DNA from 2 places in the Sutcliffiella cohnii genome. Region 1 is predicted to be linked to the other one. Evidence: riboswitches for the same ligand, from Rfam matches in the RefSeq annotation. Region 1 holds a riboswitch; the other holds the start of a gene.
What was found. Region 1 has a riboswitch for lysine ahead of BC6307_RS16590 (aspartate kinase). Riboswitches for the same ligand answer to the same signal wherever they lie in the genome.

Region 1 (8,626 bases):
AAGGAATCAAACATACGACTTCTGTCAACTTGAAGGTCACGTACTACTGGGAACGTACGCATAGGCTCTAGTTTAATAGGTTGCTCTAGTTTATCAACGAGTGCTGTACATGATTGACGAGGCTTCCCGTTAATTACCATGGAACAAGCTCCACAAACTTCCTCTAAACAGTTCATATCCCAGTTTATTGGTGTTGTTTCTTTACCTTCTTTATTAACTGGGTTACGTCTAATCTCCATTAATGCAGAGATAACGTTCATATTTGGACGATAAGGAAGGACAAACTTTTCCTCATAGGGGTTGCCATCTGGACCATCTTGACGAACGACAATAAATTCTACTGTTTTTTGTTCAGCCACTGTTATTTACCCCCTTTTTTCTTTGTATAATCACGTTTACGTGGTTCTATTAAAGAAACATCTACTTCCTCATAATGGAATGCTGGAGCCGATTTAGGACCTGTAAATTTCGCCATCGTCGTTTTTAGGAATTGTTCATCGTTACGTTCTGGGAAATCAGGCTTATAGTGCGCACCGCGACTCTCGTCACGATTTAATGCACCAATCGTAATAACACGTGCTAATTGCATCATGTGGAATAATTGGCGAGTAAATGCCGCACCTTGGTTACTCCATTTAGCAGTATCGTGAATATTAATATTATCATAGCGTTCTAGTAATTCTTGAATCTTCTCATCTGTTTGTTTTAGCTTGTCGTTGTAACGTACAACTGTAACGTTATCCGTCATCCATTCTCCAAGCTCTTTATGAAGCACGTATGCATTTTCTTTACCATTCATGTTCATAATTTTATTCCATTTTTGTTCCTCTTCTTTTACGTATCGATCGAATAAAGAAGTAGATAAAGAATCAACAGACTTTTCAAGACCATTTATATATTCTACAGCTTTCGGTCCAGCTACCATACCACCATAAATAGCAGATAGTAAGGAGTTTGCACCTAATCGGTTAGCTCCGTGCTGAGAGTAATCACATTCACCAGCTGCAAATAAACCAGGGATGTTTGTCATTTGATCATAATCTACCCATAGTCCACCCATTGAATAGTGAACGGCAGGGAAGATTTTCATTGGTACTTTACGAGGATCATCACCCATGAACTTTTCATAGATTTCGATAATTCCTCCAAGCTTAATATCTAGTTCTTTTGGATCTTTATGAGAAAGATCTAAATAAACCATGTTTTCGCCATTTATACCTAGTTTTTGGTTTACACATACGTCAAAGATTTCACGCGTTGCAATATCACGAGGAACTAAGTTTCCGTATGCAGGATATTTTTCCTCTAAGAAATACCAAGGCTTGCCATCTTTGTATGTCCAAACACGTCCACCCTCTCCACGAGCGGATTCACTCATTAGACGTAATTTATCGTCTCCTGGAATTGCTGTTGGATGGATTTGAATGAACTCACCGTTTGAATAATATGCTCCTTGTTGATATACGATAGAAGCTGCAGAACCAGTGTTAATAACAGAGTTTGTTGATTTTCCAAAGATAATTCCAGGGCCACCAGTTGCCATAATTACAGCATCTGCTGGGAATGAAACAATCTCCATAGATGTTAAGTTTTGTGCAACTACCCCACGACAAATACCTTCATCGTCAACGATGGATCCTAAAAATTCCCATCCTTCATACTTTGTTACAAGTCCAGCTACTTCATGGCGACGCACTTGCTCATCTAGAGCATATAATAACTGTTGCCCAGTAGTAGCACCTGCAAATGCAGTACGATGGTGCTGAGTTCCACCGAAACGACGGAAATCTAATAAACCTTCTGGAGTACGGTTAAACATTACACCCATACGGTCCAATAAGTGAATAATACCTGGTGCTGCTTCACACATTGCCTTAACTGGTGGTTGGTTTGCTAAAAAGTCTCCACCGTAAACTGTATCATCAAAATGTTCCCACGGAGAATCTCCTTCTCCCTTTGTGTTTACTGCCCCATTAATACCGCCTTGGGCACAAACAGAGTGAGAACGCTTAACTGGTACTAAAGAAAATAGATCAACTGATGCGCCAGCTTCTGCTACTTTAATGGTTGCCATTAAACCAGCTAATCCACCGCCGACTACGATAACTTTTTTACTCATTTATGTACCTCACTCCTTTATATTTGCTCCATACGTTTTTTTATACAAATGCTAGTAATGCACTTATTCCTACATAAGAAAGTGCTAAGAAAATTCCGATTGTTACGTAAGTAGCAATTAACTGAGCTCGTGGAGTTACAGTTATTCCCCAACTTACTAAGAATGACCATAAACCATTTGCAAAGTGGAAAATTGTTGAAATTACACCAACAACGTAGAACCAAAACATTGGAGTTGATGATAAAATCCCTTCCATCATGCTGTAGTTTACGTCAGCTCCAAATGCAGCTTGAACTCTCGTTTCCCATACGTGCCAAATGATAAATACAAAAGTAATAACACCTGTTACACGTTGAAGTAAAAACATCCAGTTACGGACAAATCCATAGTTACTTACGTTGTTTTTGGCAGTGAAAGCAATATACAAACCGTAAATAGCATGGAATAAAATAGGAAGGAAAATCACAAAAATTTCTAATGCATAACGAAATGGTAAATTTTCCATGAAATGTGCTGCTTTGTTAAATGCTTCCGGCCCCTTTGTTGCAAAGTGATTTACAACTAAATGTTGTATTAGGAAGAGTCCGACTGGAATAACCCCTAATAAGGAATGGAGTCTTCTTAATAAAAATTCGTTGTTTTGCGCCATTTCTGTACCCCCTTTTTAGTTTCGACAAATAGATTCGATGTTTGTTAGTTTTTGTCTCTCACTATTATAGTGAAAAATTTCTTAAACTACTACATCACTTTTCAAATTTTCGATAAAATGAAAACCTTTGCAAATTTATCGACAATTATATGACAACTATTATTTTACTCCCACTAATTACAAGCGTCAAGAATACGAGGCCAGAAAAACAAAATTTATATTTTTTTCTGATATTTATTAATAGTTTCGTACCTCATTTAATATATTAATAGAATATTTTTTACTAAATACTCCTAAACTACCAAAATTTCAATATACACAATTATTTATGAAATATCGAACATTGTATATAATAAAACTGTTAATAAAGAGAGGAGAGCGAGAATGAGCAATGACACAAAAAACCAAAACGGTGTAGAGACAGAGGAGCTTCTCATTCCTTCATTTGGTTATGAATTACTTCGAGACTTCCTTTTACCTGACATACTCGGAAAAGACTATTCCCAGTTACTATACTGGTCTGGAAAGCAAGTTGCACGAAAATTCCCTATCGAATCAACCGAAGAACTTCCATCTTTTTTTCATGAAGCTGGATGGGGCTTGATTGAAATTGTTGAAGAGAAAAAAACAGAGCTAAAATTCAAGTTAAGCGGAGAAATTGTAACAAGAAGGATTGAATTACAAAAAGATGCCTCATTCCAACTAGAAGCTGGTTTTCTAGCCGAACAAATACAACGTCTAAAACAAAAAACAGCCGAAGCGGTAGAAGAAGAACGCAAAAGAAAAACCATCTACATAACCGTCCAATGGGATAAATAGGAAGAAAAGCGCAGGCGGCTTGGTAGGTCCAATCAAACTGGAGCTTTTCCGCAGGAGATATAGGAAACACAACGAGCCGGAAGGCGAGTTGATGTTGACTTATCGTACGGAGGAAAAGTGAAGTTCGAGCCGGACCTAGCCGCCGGAGCTGGACAAATAGAAAAGCGGATGGCGCACGCTAGCGGCGAACAAGGCAAGCAGCCTAGAAGGTCTAATATTAATTTTAAATGAAATGTGCCCTTGCTAAGTTAATTTTTGCTTCTTGTTATGTAATTTGCAACACTTGTTAAGTAAATTTCGATTCCTGTTATGTAATTTACAAAACTTGTTAAGTAAATTTTGACTGCTGTTATGTAATTTGCAACACTTGTTAAGCAAATTTCGATTCCTGTTATGTAATTCACAAAATTTGTTAAGTAAATCCAACCACTTGTTAAGTAATGAATTACTTGGAGAACTACCCAGCTAAAATTGACTAGAAAATCAGAAGATATAATAGTTAACTGGCCTTTTCCCAGTGTAATCTATTTGAATTAACGCACTATTATACGTAAATATACACTTATAAAAGGGCAAAAGCACATGCTACTCTCTCTGCCGGTACAATTTGGAGGTTCTACAAACTTTACACACTAGGAAAGAAAAAAAACTAAGCAACAAGCCCATATTCAGCCGCCACGGCCATGAATATGGGCTAAATATTTGTATACAAGTTTTGCAATTGCCTGGAAGATTGGGCTATTAATAGTTAAAGCTAATTATCGTTCCATAACCTATTATACGTTTACTTTTTGCACTTCGCTTTCACCTAGTTTAAACGCAACATGAAGCGCCTCTACTGCTTTTACCATCGCACCTTCATCCACGACAGTAGATACTTTTATTTCTGACGTACTAACCATTTTCACATGAATCCCTTCCGTAGCTAAAACATGGAACATTTCAGCTGCTACTCCTGGATTAGAGACCATTCCAGAACCTACGATGGAAACTTTCGCCAATTTACTTTCTTGTTCAATATGGGAAAAAGCTAATTTCTCTTTATTTTGCTCTAGCACATAGATTGTATTTTCAACGTCTTTCGTTTTTACTGAGAAGGAAATATTTGAGCCATCTCTATCTAAACTTGATTGGATAATAATATCTACATCAATATTATTTTTAGCTAGCGTTGTAAATATTGTCGATAATGTATGTAATTCATTTGGCAAACCACATACCGTTACTTTTGTAATTTGATCTTCAAACGCAATTCCTCTTACTACTAAACTATTTTCCATCGATACTTCCTCCTCAATAATCGTTCCGTCTTCTTCTTCCATACTCGACCTAACTACAAGCTTTACACCATAATTTTTTGCAAATTCTACTGCTCGTGGATGTAACACTCCAGCACCTAAGTTTGCTAGCTCAAGCATTTCATCGTATGAGACTGAGTACAACTTTCTTGCTTCTTTAACAAACCTTGGATCTGTAGTATATACTCCTGTAACATCTGTATATATATCACACTTTTCAGCCGAAAGAGCGGCAGCTAACGCCACAGCTGTCGTATCAGATCCACCTCTTCCTAGAGTTGTAATCTCGTTATTTTCGGAAATCCCTTGAAATCCTGCAACAATAACTACTTTGTTATTATTTAAATGTTCTTGAACATTTTTCGTTTCAATATTAGTGATTCTTGCATTACCGTGAATTGGCTCGGTACGGATTCCAGCTTGCCAACCCGTTAAGGAAACAGCATCAAATCCTCTCGTTTGTAAGGCCATTGATAATAAAGAAATCGTTATTTGTTCACCTGTCGTTAGTAACATATCCATGTCTCGTTTACTTGGATGCGGATTTATTTCGCTAGCTAAAGAAACGAGCTGATCCGTCGTTTTTCCCATAGCAGAGACGACTACCACTACTCTATTCCCCTGTTCCACTTCTGCAATAACTCTATTTGCTACATTTTGAATTTTTTCAACTGAACCAACCGATGTTCCTCCAAATTTTTGTACAATGATTGCCATTCTAATCATCCCTTTTTTATTTATTTTGCCTACACCATGTAGCCAGGATTAAATCATAATGAGAAAGATTAGAGGTGTATTTTTTGGCTATAAAAACAAAAAAAACAGCAATGAGCTATATTCTCATTGCTGTGATCCGTTTATGCTAAAAAACTGTCACCGCGTGAGATAGCTCTCCAGATAGTAATATCCATCTGACAATCCTACATTTATTAAATGTAGAACCAGCAAAAAAGACAGTAGAGTTCTTTTTCGCTTCGGCGATCCTCCCCTTTCTGTAATGTTCTCAGAAGCTCTATCTTCTCCCATTACATACTATTAGAGTTCGCACCTCTATCTTCACTTCGTGTTTGAAGTGTACATTATGAAATTAATGTTGATTATAACAGACTATTATATATGAGACAATAGTTTATTCATTAAACTTATTATAAATATCTTCTGCTATTTTTAGCGGGACTCCCGCTTCTCTTATTTCATCTACAGTCGCTTCTTTTATTTTTGCTATGGAACCGAAATGTTTTAATAGTGTTTTTTTACGTTGTGCCCCTACTCCAGGAATATCGTCTAACATTGATTGAAATGCGTTCTTACTTCGAAGCTGACGATGGAATGTAATCGCGAATCTGTGTACTTCTTCTTGAATTCGTTGTAATAAATAAAACTCTTGGCTATTACGCCCTAGAGGCACTAAATCAAAATTTTCCCCGGCAATTAACTCACTAGTTCGATGCTTTTCATCTTTCGCTAAACCGACGACTGGTGTGAATAAATTAAGTTCATTTTCCAACACATCGCGTACAGCACCGATATGACCTTTACCACCATCAATAATAATTAAGTCTGGTAGCGGTAAGCTCTCTTTAAGTGCTCTCGTGTACCTTCTGCGAACAACCTCTCGCATCGATTCATAGTCATCAGGCCCTTGTACACTTTTAATTTTATATTTTCGATATTCCCTTTTTTCGGCCTTTCCGTCGATAAATACGACCATTGCAGATACAGGGTCTGTTCCTTGAATGTTAGAGTTATCGAAGGCCTCAATACGATGCGGTGTACGAATTCCTAATTTCTCCCCTAAGTTTTCAACGGCTTTTATCGTTCTTTCTTCGTCCCGTTCAATAAGAGAGAACTTCTCTTGCAACGCTACTTTCGCATTTTTACTTGCAAGATCTACTAACTGTTTCTTTTTCCCTCGCTGTGGTTTTAATATTGTCGTTTCTAATAGCTTACTTGCTAACTCACCGTCAATTTCATTTGGCAACAGCACTTCTTTTGGGATGAAATGGTTAACTTTCGAATAAAACTGCCCTAAATATGTTAAAAAATCTTCCTCTGGTTCGTTATAAATTGGAAATAAAGATACATCTCTTTCTAGCAACTTCCCTTGACGAATAAAAAATACTTGTACACACATCCAACCTTTATCTACCGAGTACCCAAAAACGTCACGATCCACAAAATCGGTCATTTCCATCTTTTGCTTTTCCATAGTAGCTTCTATACTTAGCACTTGGTCACGATATTCTTTCGCTCGTTCAAAATCTAAAGCTTCAGCAGCTAGATTCATTTTCTCTGTTAGCTCTTTTTTAATTTCTTTATAGCCGCCATTTAAAAACCTAACAATTTCCTCTACCATTTCTTTATTCGTTTGTTCCGAAACTGATTCTACACAAGGAGCTAAACATTGGCCAATATGATAATATAAGCAAACTCTATCGGGTAATGTGGAACATTTTCGTAATGGATAAATTCTGTCTAGCAGTTTCTTTGTTTCATTTGCTGCTTGGACGTTTGCATATGGACCAAAGTATTTTCCTTTATCCTTCTTTACTTTCCTCGTAATAATTAAACGTGGATGGCGCTCTGCTGTAATTTTTATAAAAGGGTAACGTTTATCATCTTTAAGCAAAACGTTATACTTTGGGTTATGTTTTTTTATTAAATTCATCTCGAGGATTAACGCCTCAATATTAGAAGAAGTTACGATATATTCAAAATCAACTATTTCATTTACTAGTCTTAACGTTTTTCCGTCGTGAGATCCTGTAAAATAAGATCGAACTCTATTTTTTAATACCTTTGCTTTACCAACATAAATCACTGTACCTTGGTGATCTTTCATTAAATAACATCCTGGTTGGTCAGGCAAAATGGATAGCTTTTCTTTTAGCAATGTATTCAATTTTCCTCACCCTCCAGTTTATATGTTTCCATCGTATATTTTATCATATAGTTTCCATTAGTTCATTTTTTCATTTTTGGATTATCGACAATTATTTCCCAAGAAATGAATTTTGTCGAACAAAGGCATAGAAAAAGGCTTAGTGCATTTTCACTAAGCCCTTTTCATATTATTAAAGGTGTTTGTTTAAAAGTTCAGCTAATGCTTCTTTCGGTTGGAAACCAACTGTTTTATCAACAACTTCACCATTTTTTAATACTAATAGTGTTGGGATGCTCATTACACCAAACTTACCAGCTGTTTCTTGGTTTTCATCCACATCAACCTTTACGATTTTCACTTTGTCACCCATATCTGTATCAAGCTCTTCTAATACAGGAGCAATCATTTTACAAGGTCCGCACCAAGGTGCCCAAAAGTCAGCTAATACTACACCTTCAGCTGTTTCTTGTGCGAAAGTTTGATCTGTTGCATTTGTAATTGCCATAATAAAATTCCTCCCAAATAAAAAAATGATTTAATTTTGGTTAATATTTCTTTACACGTTAGAGTATAGCATTATCTTTTATGTATATGCTATTTTTTTGCTTGCTTTATTAGTTTTTCCAATTGAAAATAAAACATGCTGCGATTTTCTCGCAGCATTTAGAAGTTAGGATGTCACTAATAATTTTTTAAACTCTTCTGTAAGCATCGGTACAACTTCGAATAAATCTCCGACAATTCCATAATCAGCTATTTTGAAAATGTTCGCTTCTGGATCTTTGTTAATTGCAACGATTACTTTTGAGTTAGACATACCAGCTAAATGTTGAATTGCTCCTGAAATTCCACAAGCA
Region 2 (8,626 bases), 400 kb from region 1:
GTTATCGAAATACGTGGGGAGACGCTAGAGGCTGGGGCGGTAGAAGAATGCATGAAGGAACAGATATTTTTGCAAACTACGGTGTTCCTGTTCGTTCAACATGTTACGGAGTTATAGAAATGAAAGGTTGGAACAAATTTGGTGGATGGCGAATCGGAATCCGAGATGTGAACAATACTTATCATTATTTCGCTCACTTAAATGGCTTTGCAAAAGATTTAGAAATCGGACAAGTTGTAGAGCCTGGGCAAATGATTGGGTCTGTTGGTAGCTCTGGATACGGCCCTCCAGGAACTTCTGGCAAATTCCCTCCACACTTACATTATGGCATGTATAAAGACAACGGATATAACGAATGGTCATTTGACCCATTTCCACATCTAAAATCGTGGGAAAGAACAGAAAGAGCCGAAAAAAGAAAAAGGTGATTAGAAAAGCGGAGGCGCTTTGAACAGGCCCGTACAAACTGGACTGTTCCGGTAGGAGATAAAGGAAACACAGTGAGCGTTAGCGAGCTGATGTTGACTTATCGTACGGACGGAACGGGAAGTTTGATAGGGCCTAAGCGCCGGAGCTAGACATAGAAAAGCGGAGGCGGCTCGTTCAGGTCCAATCAAACTGGAGCTTTTCCGCAGGAGATAAAGGAATCACGGCGAGCTATCTTCGAGTCGATGATGACTTATCGTACGGAGGAAAAGTGAAGTTTGAGCCGGACCTAGCCGCCGGAGCTAGACAATCAGAAAAGCGGAGGCGGCTCGTTTAGGTCCAAACAAACTGGAGCTTTTCCGCAGGAGATAAAGGAATCACGGCGAACGACAGTGAGTCGATGATGACTTATCGTACGGAGGAAAAGTGAAGTTTGAGCCGGACCTAGCCGCCGGAGCTAGACAATCAGAAAAGCGGAGGCGGCTCGTTTAGGTCCAAACAAACTGGAGCTTTTCCGCAGGAGATAAAGGAATCACGGCGAGCGATAGCGAGTCGATGATGACTTATCGTACGGAGGAAAAGTGAAGTTTGAGCCGGACCTAGCCGCCGAAGCTAGACAATCAGAAAAGCGGAGGCGGCTCGTTCAGGTCCAATCAAACTGGAGCTTTTCCGCAGGAGATAAAGGAATCACGGCGAGCTATCTTCGAGTCGATGATGACTTATCGTACGGAGGAAAAGTGAAGTTTGAGCCGGACCTAGCCGCCGGAGCTAGACAATCAGAAAAGCGGAGGCGGCTTGCGTACCAAAACAAAATTCCGCTAAACAATAAAAAAACGAGAGAAATAGCTTCCACTACTTCTCTCGTTCGTTCTTTTATCCTTCGTTACTCTCTTTTGCCTTTTTTACGGCCCAAGTAATACTAAATGCCAGACCTCCCCAAATAATTGCTATTCCTAATAACATCATCACAACTGAGCTTGCACCCATTATTTAGAGACCTCCTTTGATGAAGATTGCGGAACTTCTACCGTGTCTTTTTTCCATTTGACAAGCGTTAGTAAGAATCCTAGTACAATGACACCAATAGCAACAGCCCATCCATATTGAACCGTAAACGCTCTTGAGATCCCATCACCAGCACCGTAAACTTCGCTAATATTTGTTCTAATATTATCAATCATCATGTATCCAAGAACAGCTGGTGTGATAAATGCTAAAGAAATCTTCCACCATCCACCAAGTAAACCAGTTAGTTTAATATCGGAAACAGAGTTTGCATGTGCTTGTAGTGATTTAAGCTCTTTCGCAAACCATACAACAACGATAACTTGCACAAGCCCCGCAAGAGCTACACCGAAGCTGTTAATGAAGTAGTCCATTACGTCTAAGAACCATAGACCACCTCTTGTTGCAAACATTAAGGAAACAATTGCTGCAAATCCTCCCCCGAAAATAACTGCTTTAGAACGGGAAATTTTAAACTTATCTTGTAAACCAGCTATATACGTTTCGATAATCGAGATTAAGGATGATAAGCCGGCTAACACTAATGATCCGAAGAATAAGAAACCGAATAGCCCATTTAATGCAGGTAGCTCGTTAATTACAGCTGGGAAAACAACGAATGCAAGCCCAACACCTGCACTAACTACATCTGAAACTGCCTCACCTTGTTGCATAGCCATAAATCCTAAAATACTGAAAACTCCAATACCGGCTAATAACTCAAAACTGGAGTTAGCAAAACCAGTAATAAAGGCATTGTTTGTAATATCAGATTTTTTAGGTAAATAACTGGAATAAGTGATCATAATAGCAAAGGCAATCGATAAACTAAAGAAAATTTGCCCATAGGCGGCTACCCAAACTTTACCGCTTGAAATAGCTGACCAATCAGGTTTAAAGAATGCATTTAAACCGTCCACAGCACCTTCTAGCGTAAGCGCACGGACGACGATAATTAAAAACAAAACTAATAAGGCTGGAATAAATATTTTATTCGCAAGCTCAATACCACGTTTAACTCCTCTATATAGAACCCCTAGTGCAATAACCCAAACTAAAATTAACGGAAGTAGTACGCCAGGAACAAACCCGTCAAACTTACCTGGATCCGTTATGTTTAAATAGTCTCCGAATAAGAAACCAGCAGTGTCGTTCCCCCAATTTAAATTAAACGAGAAAACAGAGTAGGACATTGCCCATGCGATAATAGCCCCGTAGTAAATCGAAATAATAAAGGAAATTCCGACTTGCCACCAACCAATCCATTCTGTTTTCTTATTCATTCTTGCAAAAGATAACGGAGCAGATCCTCTATATTTATGCCCCATCGTAAACTCTAAAATTAAAAGAGGAATACCAGCTGTTAATAGAGCAAATAAGTACGGTAAAAAGAATGCTCCTCCTCCATTTTCATATGCGACTGCAGGAAAACGCCAAATATTACCTAGACCAATCGCTGATCCAGCAGCAGCCAAAATAAACCCGGCTCTTGTCCCCCATTGCGGACGATTTTCCATGTAAATTACCTCCCCATTGTTATTACATGTATAATTTCTATTAATGCGCTTAGTCGGAATTAAGAATGTTTTCTGTTTTCTGACTATTTAATATAATTTATACATAGTATAACTAGACTTTATGACTATGTCAAAACAATATTTTTAATTTTGCAAAACTTTCTATGAATACGTTTACAATTTCACCCTAGCTTTTCTTCTATTTTTAAAATCGCACAAAAAACATTATATTAAAATAATGTTTTTATTTAAATAAGAATCATAATTTTTACATTCCAAACCTTGTTGAAATATACATTTTAAGTAAAACTATAGTAAAAAAAGCGTTAGAATTTTACATTCTAACGCTTCATTTTTATATTTATATATTAAGCCTTAACAGCTTTAAAACTAAATCCAATAATAATGAATGCAACTAGCACAACAGCTAATCCTAGTAGAGTGCTACCTGTTAGTCCTAATACAATGTACCCAACAGCTGCAACTGCTGCACTAATTAACGCATACGGTAATTGTGTAAGAACATGATCAATATGGTTACTATTCGCACCAGTAGATGAAAGAATAGTTGTATCGGATATTGGTGAACAGTGGTCTCCGAACACAGCTCCTGCTAGTACTGCTGCTAGTGCTGGTAATAGTAACTCTATATCCGTAACTACTGCAATTTGTGCTGCAATCGGTAATAGAAGTCCGAACGTTCCCCAAGAAGTCCCTGTTGCGAATGCTGTAAAACCTGCTACTAAGAAAATAATGATTGGTAACCAAGCAATATTCATATTAGATTCTTGAATTCTATCAGCCAAATACGTTCCTGTTTCTAGATCAGAAATTAATCCTGTAATAGACCAAGCTAACAATAGAATATACACTGCAGGTAACATTGCTTTTACTCCTGCTACTACTACTTTACCGAATAAGTTCCCTTGAACTTCACCTTTAGATGATTGTAGGGCAAATAACACAAACGTTACAATTAGAGCAAATATACCACCATAAAATAGTGCTGCTGATGGATCTGTGTTTTCAAATATTGCTAAAATAGAAGTGTCACCTTCTGAAGCTGTATATCCTGTCCAGAACATCGCTGCTACTACTCCAACCATTAAAGCAATAATTGGCCATAAAAGGCTACCTACTTTACCTTTTTCACTTACAGGTAAATCTTCTGTGAATTCACCTGGTACTGTTTTTGTTGAGTCAACTAGTTCTCCTGTTTCCATCGCACGAGTTTCGTGAGTTTTCATTGCACCGATATTAACGTTAAAGTACGCAACTAAAAATACCATTAGAAGAGCAGAAAAAACATATAAGTTCATCGGAATCATTTGCATAAATGCGCTCAACCCAGTGTACTCTGTTACGTTCAACGTTATGAAAATACCACCTAATGTTGCGATAATATAAGCACCCCAGCTAGAAATGGGAGCAATAACACAAATAGGAGCAGAAGTGGAATCAATTAAATAAGCTAATTTCGCACGAGATACTTTATAACGATCAGTAATTGGACGACTAATTTGACCAACTGCTAAACTATTAAAATAATCATCAATAAAAATAACAATTCCTAAAATAACCGTTAAAAACTTAGAGCCTCTACGTGATTTAATTCTTTTCGCAGCCCACTCACCAAATGCAACGCTACCGCCAGAAACAGATATAAACGCAGTTATAATTCCTAAAAAGATAATGAATACTAAAATATAAACATACCAAAGATCGGTGAAAACGGCTAAAAAGGACTGCAAGATTCTTTCAACTGTCCCAATCGGATGAAATCCAGCCAAAAGCAAAGCGGACGCTAGAATACCAACACCAAGCGAAATCAAAACTCTTCTAGTTAATATAACCATTAGTATCGCAAGGACAGGTGGTATTAATGAGTAAATAGTACCTTCCATAATAAAAAACCTCCTAAAATTGTTGTAATTTGTCGAAACAAACGGCACAAATTTAGAAGGCTTTTGAACATAAAAAAGTAACGATAGAAAATAACTATCATTACTTTGTAATGTATGTTATCCTCCATCCGATCAGTAGCCCTCCATTATGTTTTCCGTTCGCTCCGGACATAATGACAGTGTTATCCTTTTTCAAGATAACCCCAGCAAAATAGTTTGACAGACTATTTCACTTCGGCAAAGCATCCTTTCAACAACTATCAACGGGAGTCACCCTCCAGTAGTTTACTCTTATGCTATGCAACCTCTACCTCATCGTATGATAAGGGCGTATAAAATTTTCTATCTATTACTCTAACATATGTTACTATATTAAACAATAGAAATTTATTCCTTCTTGTCTTCTACTTCTTCCACCTCTTCTATCGGCACAGAAACTGGTGGCATCATCCCCCCACCATGCTGATAAAAGTTTGGAACTTTTCCTTTTTCATAGTGCATAATAATTGGAACATCTTGTTGCACAGTCGTTATTCCAGTAGAAAACGGAATAATAACTTGTACGTGGACTTCAATATGGATAGAAACTTCTATCCAAGCATTGTTAATTCCCATATCAATAACATTGGTTTTTACGTTTGCACTTACATCACCAATTGGTAAAAAGCGCACTGGAATTTTCGGTCCTAAGTTACCTAATAGGGCATTGTTTGTTGCTGCTCCTAAAGGAATATGAAAAACGATACCCGGAGAATTCTCATTTGTTTCTATTTCTATATCAGACGGTAATTCCAACGTTTCCAATTCTCCGTTTCCAATGTCTCGTAAGTAACGTTCAATTACGTTTACTGTTTCCGCCTGAACCCGTAATACTTGTTCTGGGCTAAAGGAAATACGATCTCCATCATGAGTAACAGAAAAATTTGATTCTTGGTTTAAACTATTGACTATCTTTTTATTTATAGCATTGTTAATTACCATTGTACTAATTCGTCTCGTTTGTGATTCTGCATAGGTGATTAATGCAGGCTCGATTCCTTTATTGACGATGTATAGTCCAGCTACTGTTGAAAATATAAAAAATACGAATGAAAGTAAAAATACGTAGCGAAATGGTAATGGCCCTCTACGTGGTCGCATTCTACGAAACTTAGCCACACTCTTCCCCCCTTACAAGCTATATGTATGCAAGCTTGGGTTAAGATAGGCTATCTTTCTAAATTTTTTTAGCTTACTGCTTCTTGTTGATCTTCTAAATCGCAATTTATAATCGTGATGCTCAATATATTTTTTAAGTTCACATCAAAAGGAGTGTCTAATAGAACACCGTCTTTTTCTATTATTCGTACAATCGGACGTTCTGTCATATCTTTGTTTTGACCAACGACAATACCTTTACTACCGTCACTTAGTTCTAGCGTTAATCCATTCGGATAAATCGCTACAGACTTTCTAAACGCTTCTATTATTTCTTTATCAAAAAGACTACCGGATCCCGAATATAGTATTTCTAACCCTTCATGCGGCAACATTGCATTTCGATACACTCTATGAGATGTACATGCGTCAAACACATCTGCTACAGCTAATATTTTCCCGAACAAATGAATATCGTCCTTCTTTAATCCTCTTGGATAGCCACTGCCGTTTAACCTTTCATGATGTTGGAACGCACAATGAGCAACTAACATCGGAATTGTATGCATATTACGTAATAAGTCATACCCTTTCGTCGTATGGCTTTTCATCATTTTAAACTCTTCGCTCGTTAACTTTCCTGGTTTATGTAAAATTTCTTTCGGAATTAGCATTTTCCCAATATCATGCATAATGCCTCCGAGTCCTAACGTTTCTAATTCTTTTGAAGATAGACCTAATTTTAAGCCAATAGAAAGTGCATAAACCGTTACATTTAAAGAATGAGTGAATACGTAATTATCATGTATATAAATATCGGTTAATAGTGATGCTACTTCTTCATTATTTTTCATATCGGTAATAATATTTTGAATAAGCTCTCTAAACTTTTTGGAAGATTGATCTAACATAAATTTTTTACTTAATGTTAAATCTTTCATCTCATTAAAGGTGGAAACAATCGTCTCCATTGCTTCTTTTCTTACAGGTTCTGAAATCATGCTAGGTGTGTGAATATCACTAGTCCTAGAATCTTCTATGTATACGTATGTTACGTGAAGAGTTTCTAGCGTCGAGATCATTCTTTTTGTAATCGGGATACCACTACTTAATAGTATCCTCCCTTTGTCGTTATAAATCGACTTTGCCAGTTTCATTCCTGGCTTAATTGACTTCGTAGGTAATAATCTCATGATTTCTCCTATCTAGTTCGACAAAATTTTTATTTCTACTACCATTATATATAATTCTAGAAAATTTACATTGTTATTTAAAAATTTTCTCCAATTATTCTTAAAAATTTTTCAAAATACTTTGTACATTTTTTAAGGATAGTGTTAAGTTAGGGAATCATATTTAATTGTATGAGAGCAGACTTTTACTTTCATGCAAAAAAAGGAAGGGAATAAAGATCCCTTCCTCCGTTAGAGTAGTCGATATTTTTATACCATTTTCAGTAGTGCGTCTTTGCCTGCCATTCCTACAGTGATTCCTCTATTTTCTGCCTCTAATGTCACTGATTCTAACGGTGCTTCAAGCAGTTGCTCAATCGTTCTTACACCAACTGCCCTCGCTGCAATAATACCACGATCTTTTAGTTTTTCGTTTAATAGGGCTACATCTAATGCTCCACACATAATATATCCTTTATCCGAAGTAACAGCCATAAAGTTCGTTTTTGGTAATTTAACCGTTATCGCAGTGAAAGGTGTTCCGTTTATATAGATTGGACTCATTTCTACCATGGTATTTAATAACACTCCCTTCTCTCTACAATTTATGAAGAGAAGGGATAATCTGTGTTTACATATTACTGGATTGCAGTTTCCAAGTTATGACGTCTCGTAACAATTCTGGTAAATAATACGTTTTATTTGTTGCTTTCCGTAATATTGGAAACAAATAGCCGAACGTAAACATATCTAACGTTCCTATCCGATATTGTTTATGTGCTTCTAGTAAAGTACCGTTTATAAAAATTTGATCAATATGCCTCGTACCCGCTCGATCTGTTTTGAACGTATAATGTAAACCGCTATACACCATACAGCCCATTTTTTTACCTCTGAAGCCAAGCCCTTTTATTGGAAACTGCTCCATTTCTTCTGTTGCAGCATGTAGAACGAGTTCTTTTAGCTCTTCTCCACGTACTGTAATGAGGCAAGGGTTAATTGGATGAGGGCAAATTTTATGTATCATTCCTCTTGTAACTTCTCCTGAAGATAAGTCACCTAGAATAACGCCTGCATTCACCATTCCAACGTCCGCTTCACACCATTGTTTCAAAGCATCTGCAAGAAGATTCGTTAGCTCTGTCGGCTGTATCCAACTGTTTATAATTGGCTCTGTTAATGTATGAACTACTTCTTGCATATCCCTATTTGCCTTTTGCTCCATTTCATCTATCATTTCTTCTATGTACAAGGAAGGTGAAAACTCCTTTAACGCATGCAATTCACACCACTTTTTAATCCCTTTGTCTTCAAACTGTAGATGAACTTCACCAATATAATTACCGTGCTTGCCCGCACCACAAATTAAAGTGTTCCCGATTACTTTTCCAGTTGGCAATACGTGATGAGTGTGCCCACCTAATATAACGTCTATATCAGGAAATCTCCTCGCCAACTCTTCATC

Region 2: it holds a riboswitch for lysine, as region 1 does, so the genes downstream of both, BC6307_RS18745 (Na+/H+ antiporter NhaC family protein) here and BC6307_RS16590 (aspartate kinase) in region 1, are expected to answer to the same signal.

What each region holds. Positions count from the first base shown of each region.
Region 1 covers NZ_CP018866.1:3,303,069-3,311,694, forward strand. The annotation lists gene sdhB (succinate dehydrogenase iron-sulfur subunit) at 1-359, opposite strand, end outside; gene sdhA (succinate dehydrogenase flavoprotein subunit) at 362-2,119, opposite strand; gene BC6307_RS16580 (succinate dehydrogenase cytochrome b558 subunit) at 2,160-2,768, opposite strand; gene BC6307_RS16585 (YslB family protein) at 3,153-3,587, shown strand; gene BC6307_RS16590 (aspartate kinase) at 4,364-5,602, opposite strand; lysine riboswitch at 5,764-5,946, opposite strand; gene uvrC (excinuclease ABC subunit UvrC) at 6,015-7,787, opposite strand; gene trxA (thioredoxin) at 7,960-8,274, opposite strand; gene BC6307_RS16605 (electron transfer flavoprotein subunit alpha/FixB family protein) at 8,440-8,626, opposite strand, start outside.
Region 2 covers NZ_CP018866.1:3,705,528-3,714,153, forward strand. The annotation lists gene BC6307_RS18730 (M23 family metallopeptidase) at 1-428, shown strand, start outside; gene BC6307_RS18735 (methionine/alanine import family NSS transporter small subunit) at 1,300-1,413, opposite strand; gene BC6307_RS18740 (sodium-dependent transporter) at 1,413-2,948, opposite strand; gene BC6307_RS18745 (Na+/H+ antiporter NhaC family protein) at 3,317-4,852, opposite strand; lysine riboswitch at 4,981-5,170, opposite strand; gene yunB (sporulation protein YunB) at 5,240-6,010, opposite strand; gene BC6307_RS18755 (HD-GYP domain-containing protein) at 6,079-7,182, opposite strand; gene BC6307_RS18760 (YunC family protein) at 7,432-7,734, opposite strand; gene BC6307_RS18765 (bifunctional metallophosphatase/5'-nucleotidase) at 7,793-8,626, opposite strand, start outside.